2 regions of the Cellulosimicrobium sp. BMG9.22 genome follow, and region 1 is predicted to be linked to the other one. Evidence: predicted binding sites of a transcription regulator. Region 1 holds the regulator's gene; the other holds the start of a gene.
What was found. The regulator HrcA, encoded in region 1, represses chaperone genes, less so after heat shock. The targets are predictions, from matches to a motif close to TTNGCACTCGNNNNNNNCGAGTGCNAA.
Positions count from the first base shown of each region.

Region 2: the regulator HrcA is predicted to act here: its motif matches at 2,563-2,589, upstream of groES (co-chaperone GroES).

Region 1 is NZ_JBZGBY010000003.1:209,987-213,707, forward strand. It holds gene AC4H2H_RS04075 (16S rRNA (uracil(1498)-N(3))-methyltransferase) at 1-720, opposite strand, end outside; gene dnaJ (molecular chaperone DnaJ) at 734-1,858, opposite strand; gene hrcA (heat-inducible transcriptional repressor HrcA) at 1,980-2,996, opposite strand; gene AC4H2H_RS04090 (DUF3097 domain-containing protein) at 3,258-3,721, shown strand, end outside.
Region 2 is NZ_JBZGBY010000005.1:2,824-6,544, reverse strand. It holds gene AC4H2H_RS05315 (class I SAM-dependent DNA methyltransferase) at 1-668, shown strand, start outside; gene AC4H2H_RS05310 (restriction endonuclease subunit S domain-containing protein) at 749-1,798, shown strand; gene AC4H2H_RS05305 (JAB domain-containing protein) at 1,814-2,491, opposite strand; gene groES (co-chaperone GroES) at 2,734-3,030, shown strand; gene AC4H2H_RS05295 (WhiB family transcriptional regulator) at 3,191-3,481, opposite strand.

The DNA.
Region 1 (3,721 bases):
CACGTGCGGCCCGAGGCGTGCCGCGACGGCGCCCGCGGCGGCGAGGGCCTCGAGCTCGCCGTCGGAGATCCCGCCCTCGGGCCCGACGACGACCAGCACCTCGGGCGCGGGCGCGTCCGCCGGCGCCGCGACCTGGGAAGGGGCGGGCAGGTCGACGTCGGCCAGCGCCGTCGTCGCCTCCTCGTGGAGGACGATCGCGCGGCCACCCGCCGCGACGACGTCCACGACGCGCGCGGCGAGCCCGCGCGAGTCCAGGGCGACCTCGACCTGCGGGAGCCGGGCCCGGCGCGCCTGCTTCGTCGCGGTGCGCACCGTGGCGAGCCAGCGCGCGCGGGACTTCGCGGCCCGCTCGCCCCGCCACACCACGACCGACCGCTCGGCCTGCCACGGGACGACGACGTCGACCCCGATCTCCGTCGCCGCCTCGATCGCCAGCTCGTCGCGGTCGCCCTTCGCGAGCGCCTGGACCAGCGTGACGACGACGTCGGGCGCCGGCTCCTGGGCGACCTCCTGCACGAGGAGCGTGACGCGACCCGCCTCGGTGTCCTCGACCACGCAGCGCAGGCGCAGGCCGTCGCCGTCGGCCACGTCGACGCGCTCGCCGCGTGCCTTGCGCTGCACGACCCCCGCATGGCGGCCTTCGGCGCCGTCGAGGACGTAGCGGTCGCCGGGAGCGACGGAGCCCAGGCCGTTCTCGGCGAGGAAGACGGGTGCACTCACGCGCGCGCCCCGCTCAGCGCCCGGAGAGCTTGTCGCGCAGGCGGGAGAACACTCCCGGGTGCGCGGCCGACAGGCGCGACTCCGGCCGCTCCTCGCCCCGCAGCGCCGCGAGCGAGCGCAGGAGCTGCTCCTGCTCCTCGTCCAGCTCCCTCGGCACCAGGACCTCGATGTGCACGTTGAGGTCGCCGCGGCCGCTGCCGTGCAGGTGCCCGACCCCGAGGCTCTTCAGCGTGACGATCTGGCCCGGCTGCGTCCCCGGGCGCAGGTCGATCTCCTGGGCGCCGTCGAGCGTCTCGAGCTCGAGCACGGTACCGAGCGCGGCTGCGGTCATGGGCACCTGGAGCGTGCAGTGCAGGTCGTCGCCGCGGCGGACGAACGTGTCGTGGTTGCGCTCGCGGATCTCGACGTACAGGTCGCCCGCGGGCCCGCCCGCGGGGCCCACCTCACCCTGCGAGGTGAGCTTGATGCGCGTGCCCGTGTCGACGCCGGCCGGGACGTTGACGGTGATCGAGCGACGGCTGCGCACGCGGCCCTCGCCCGAGCACTCCGCGCACGGCTCGGGGATGACGGTGCCGAAGCCCTGGCACGCGGCGCACGGTGCGCTCGTCATGACCTGACCGAGGAACGAGCGCGCGACCCGCTGGACCGTCCCGCGGCCGTGGCAGACCTCGCACGTCCGCGGGGACGTGCCAGGCCGACAGCACGTGCCGCCGCACGTCCCGCACACGACGGCCGTGTCGACCTGGAGCTCGCGCTGGGCGCCGAACGTCGCCTCTGCGAGGTCGATGTCGAGACGCACGAGCGCGTCCTGGCCACGGCGGGCGCGCGGGATCGGGCCCTGCTGCGCCTGGCCGCCGCCGAAGAACGTCTCGAAGATGTCCTGGAAGCCGAACCCGCCGCCCATCGGGCCGCCCGCGCCGCCGCCGGGCGCGCTCGGGTCGAAGCCGAGGTCGTACTGCTGGCGCTTCTCGGGGTTCGACAGCACCTCGTAGGCGCGCGCGACGTCCTTGAAGCGGTCGCCCGCCTCCTCGCCCGCGACGTCCGGGTGCAGCTCGCGCGCCAGCTTGCGGTACGCCTTCTTGATCTGGTCCTGGCTGGCGTCACGCGTCAGGCCGAGGATCTCGTAGTAGTCGCTCACACGTCACTCTCTGCTGGTGCCGGTCGTGGGCCGACGGGCCGGCCGGGGTCGGGTTTGCTCAGGGGATGCTCGGGGAGGATGTCGCGGACGGTGGGCCGCACCGGGCCGTACCTGGGGCGGGTCACGTGCCGAGCACCCGCGACATGTAGCGCGCGACCGCCCGCACGGCCGCGATCGTGCCCGGATAGTCCATGCGCGTCGGGCCGATCGAGCCGACCAGCGCGACCGTGTCCCCGTCGCTACCGTAACCGGTCGTCACGACGGACGTCTCCGACAGCCCCTCGAGCTGGGTCTCGTGGCCGATGCGCACGCTGACGCCGGACTCCGCCGCCATCTCCGTGAGGAGCCCCAGGAGGACGACCTGCTCCTCGAGCGCCTCGAGGACCGGGCGCAGCGCGTGCTCGAACCTCATGCCCGCACGGGCGAGGTTGGCCGTCCCGGCAAGGACGATCCGCTCCTCGCTCTCCTCGGCGAGCGTCTGGGCCACGAGCTCGCCGACCGCCTCGACGAGCGGGGCGTCGTCGGGGTGGAAGCCCTCGCGGACCGCCGCGAACCCGGACGACAGGTCGGCGAGGCGCTTGCCCGCCGCGGCCGCGTTGAGGCGCGCGCGCACCTCGGCGAGCGTCCCCTCGTCGGGCACCGCGGCGACCTCCAGGGTGCGCTGCTCGACCCGCCCGGTGTCCGTGATGATGACGACGAGCAGCCGCGTGTCGCCGACGGGCACGAGCTCGAGGTGACGCAGCCCGGATCGCCGCAGCGAGGGGTACTGCACGACCGCGACCTGGCCGGTGATCTGCGCGAGGAGGCGACCGGCGCGCGCGATGACGTCGTCGAGGTCCACGCCCTCGGACAGGAACGTCTCGATCGCGCGCTTCTCGGGAGAGGACAGCGGCTTGACGCCCGACAGGCGGTCCACGAACAGCCGGTAACCCTTGTCCGTCGGGACGCGGCCTGCGGACGTGTGCGGCTGGGCGATGTACCCGGCGTCCTCGAGCGCCGCCATGTCGTTGCGGATGGTCGCGGGCGACACCCCGAGCTCGTGGCGCTCGGTGAGGATGCGCGAACCCACGGGCTCGCGCGTGAGGACGTAGTCCTCGACGATCGCCCGCAGCACCTCCAGACGGCGCTCCTCGCTCACGTCCACCTCCCGTGCACCGCTACGCACCGCCGGGCAGGCGTGCGGGTCTCGGCACTCTCGACCTTCGAGTGCCAATCCTACGCGTCCGCCGGACCCCTTCCCCGGTCCTCCGCTCGTCGCGAACGCCGCGGTCGGGAGCGCACACCGCGACATCGACCCGAGCGTTGCCAGATCGACCTCCCGAAGGTCGATCTCGGACGCACGGGTCGATCTCGGCCCGGGTTCCGCAGCGTGCGTGTGGTCCTGTCCTAGGGTGACGGCGTGTCCTTCGACCGTTACGGCTCCGACGTCCTCGGCGGCACACCCGCCCCCGCCCACCACCGGCAGCGACCGGTCTCCCGCCCGCACCCGGCCGAGCGCGGGCTCGTCGTCGAGGAGGTGCAGACCGGCTGGGTCGGCGCCGTCGTGCGGGTCGAGAAGTCGGGCGGCATGCACGTCGTCGTGCTCGAGGACCGTGCGGGGCGCACGCGCACCTTCCCCCTCGGTCCCGGCTTCTGGGTCGACGGCGCACCGGTCGAGCTCACCGCACCCGTCACCTCGCGCGCCCCCGTCCCGCCGTCGCGCACCGCGTCCGGCTCGCGCGCCGTCGTCGGGCAGCGGGCACGCGTCGCGCGCGGCAGCCGCATCTGGGTCGAGGGCAAGCACGACGCCGAGCTCGTCGAGAAGGTCTGGGGCGACGACCTGCGCGTCGAGGGTGTCGTCGTCGAGCCGCTGCACGGCGTGGA
Region 2 (3,721 bases), on a different contig from region 1:
TCGTCCTCACCAACCCGCCCTTCGGCGGCGAGGAGGAGGCCGAGGTCGCGAAGGGCTTCCCGGCGGGGATGCAGACGGCGGAGACGTCGTGGCTGTTCCTCCAGGCCGTCATGGCGCGCATCGCGCGCAAGCGCGGCCGGGCGGCCGTGGTGGTGCCGAACAGCACGCTGTTCGACAAGGGCGTGGGTGGGCGGATCAAGAAGAAGCTGCTGGAGGAGTTCGACCTGCACACCGTGGTCCGGCTGCCCAACGGCGTGTTCGAGCCGTACACCGCCATCCCGTCCAACCTCCTGTTCTTCGAGGCAGGGCGCCCGACGACGGACGTCTGGTTCTACGAGCTGCCCCTGCCCGAGGGGCGCAAGAAGTACACCAAGACGAAGCCGCTGCGCTACGAGGAGTTCGCCGACCTGGCCGCGTGGTGGGGTGAGCCGGGTGCCGGCCCCGAGCGACGGAAGGCGCGCGTCGAGGACGCGCACGCGTGGAACGTCCCGGTCGCGGACATCGTGGAGCGCGGATACGACCTTGACCTCCGCAACCCCCACGTGGGCGACACGCTGGAGAACCGTCCGGTCGCCGAGATCCTCGACGAGCTCGTCGAGGTCGAGGAGCAGATCCTCGACCTCCTGCGCGGCCTGCGCGCGGACGTTCGTGCGGAGCGTGCTGAATGAGCGTTCGAAACGTCTCGATCGGCCGGGTTCTTAGCCGTCGAGCAGATGCGCAACCAGTTGATCCGGACGCGGAATACACCATGATCGGACTGCTGAATCGTGGTCGGGGGTCGTTCGTCCGCGAGGTCATTCGTGGCTCGCAGACGAAGTACCCCCGTCTGAGCCCGCTGCGGGCCGGCGACCTCGTATTCAGCAAGTTGTTCGCTTGGGAGGGCTCGGTGACGATCGCCGAGCGAGACGGGTGGGTGTCGAGCGAATTCCCTACGTACGAGGTCGACGAGAGCCAGATCGACTCTAGATACCTGAGTCACACGGTTCGATGGGACGGCTTTGTCGATCAACTGGCCAGGTCGACGAACGGACTGGGGCAACGCCGTCAACGAGTCGCACCGGAGCGCTTCGAGGCGGCGACGGTTCCGCTCCCGGACCTCCCCACCCAGCGCGCCATCGCCGCCCGCCTCGACCACGTTGACCGAGTCTCTCGGCAGATCGCGGCACGCGGGGACAGTTCGGTATCGGTGAGCGCCCAGGTCCTCGCTGCAGCGCTCGATGGTGCGCCACTGACCAGGATCGGCAGCTTTGTCAGTCGGCGCACCGAGTCGGTCGAGGTCGTCGACGAGGCGCGCTACGCGATGCTGGGGATGCGCAACCGTGGGCGTGGTGCTTTCGACGCCGGAACGCTCGGAGGGACAGAGACGAAGTACCCACGGCTCTCTCGCGTCCGTGCGGGTGACCTGATCTACCTCAAGCTCGGCGCCTGGGAGGGTGCGTTCGGTGTTGTCCCCGAGGAGCTCGATGGTCGCCACACCTCGCCAGAGTTCATCACGTACGAGATCGATTCAGACAGGGCCGATCGGGACTTTCTCGAGGCCCTCGTCACGTGGGAGTCCTTTGCGGAGAGGGTCGGCGGCGTCTCCAAGGGGACGAATCTCCGGCGGCGACGACTCAACCCGGAAACCTTCGAGGGACTGACGACGCCGCTCCCGTCGGTCGAAGTTCAGCGTGAGGTTGGTCGACGGCTTGCCGTGCTCCGACGCGTTGCCCGGTTGGAAACTCGTCGAAGGGCGCTTGCCGACGGACTGCTCCCCGCTGCTCGCAATGAGGAATTCGCCCGACTGCTCGCGACGTGACCCGAGGGTGCCAGGTCACCTCGGTTCCGTGGCCGACGCCCACGCGCTGCCCGCGACCACAATGTGGTCGAGGAAGCGCAGCCCGATTCCGGTGGCGGCGTCTCGCAGTGCCCGCGTGACCTCGCGGTCGGCGATGCTCGGGGTGGGGTCGCCGCCGGGGTGGTTGTGGGCGAGCGCGAACGCGACGCCGTCGCGTCGCAGGACCTCCGCCAGCACCTCGCGGACGGGGAACGACGCATGGTGCGCTCCGCCGTCGGACACCACGACCGTGGCGAGCGCGCGGTTCCCCGCCCCGCACACCACGAGGACGACGCGTTCACGCCGCGCCCCGGCGAGGTGGGTCGCCGCGAGGCGGGCGACGTCGGAGGACCGCGCGACGACCGCGCGGTCGTCGACGGACGCCTCCGCCCGCGCAGCGAGGGCGAGGGCGGCGACGACGCGGGCGGCCTTGGCGGGACCGACCCCGGGTTCGGTGGACAGCGCGGTGACGTCGACCTGGCGCAGGCCGCCGACGCCGCCGTGCGACACCAGGAGCCGAGTTGCGAGGTCGACGACGTTCGCCCCGCGCCGTCCGGAGCCGAGCAGGATCCCCAGCAGCTCGGCGTCGGTGAGTCCGGTGGCGCCGTACCGGGCCAGGCGCTCGCGGGGCCGCTGGTCCTCCGGGAGGTCGGCGATCGTGGGTGGCGAGGTCACTCCGCCACCCTGGCAGGCGCCGGGCCGACGAGGCGGGTATCCACAACCCGGGTACGCGCAGCGCGGACAGGTTGGCACTCGCCTTGACCGAGTGCTAACGGCGACCTAGATTTGAGGCGTGCCGCTCCCGTTCGCGAGGGCGGCACCACGAGCGATCATGCCGTCCGGCACCCGCGACGACGGCCGGCAGGGAGCGCTCGACCCATCCGTTGCAGTTCTCATAGCGAAAGGGGAGGTCCGACGTGTCGGTCCCCATCAAGCCGCTCGAGGACCGGATCGTCGTGAAGGCCCTCGAGGCCGAGACCACGACCGCATCCGGCCTGGTCATCCCGGACACCGCCAAGGAGAAGCCCCAGGAGGGCGAGGTCCTGGCGGTCGGTCCGGGCCGTGTCGACGACAACGGCAACCGCGTCCCGCTCGACGTGAGCGTCGGCGACAAGGTCATCTACAGCAAGTACGGCGGCACCGAGGTCAAGTACGGCGGCGAGGACTACCTCGTCCTGTCCGCGCGCGACATCCTCGCCGTGGTGGTCGGCTGACGCCGACCGCTCTGCACGGCAGGGCCCCGCGACCTTCGGGTCGCGGGGCCCTGCTGCGTCCGCGGACGGTCGCCCCACCGCCCACGGTCGTGCGCACGTGCGCCCGGTGCGTCGTCGGACCGGGGCCGTGCTGGGGGTCTCGGGTTCCGTAAGGCGGTCGTCAGCCCGTGCGTCGCGCGCCGCCGGCGAGGATCGCGGCGCGCTCGTCCTCGCTCAGCCCACCCCACACGCCGTACGGCTCGCGCACGCGCAGCGACTGCTCGCGGCACTGCATCATCACGGGGCACGAGTGGCAGATCGCCTTCGCCGATTCTGCGCGACGCCGGCGGGTCGACCCTCGCTCGCCCTCGGGGTGGAAGAACAGCGTGTCGTCCTCGTCGCGACACGAACCCTGGTACTGCCACTCCCAGAGTTCCATGACCGGTCCGGGGAGCCTCGAGATCTCTGCCATGGCGAACAACCTACAAGCGTTGCAGAAGTTGTTCAAGCCCCTGTGTCGAAACCGTGAACGGGCAGGTCGTCGCGATCGCCCGACGGACCGCTTCAGCAAACGGTGCATGCCCGGGTGGAGCGATGGCGCGATCGAGACTCGACTGGCGCGTTTGAGTGCGACGTGAACATATTCAGCCCACTGCTGGCGCGAAGGGTGCACGACTGTGACCTCGGCGAGGTGGCGGGACGCGAGCGCGCT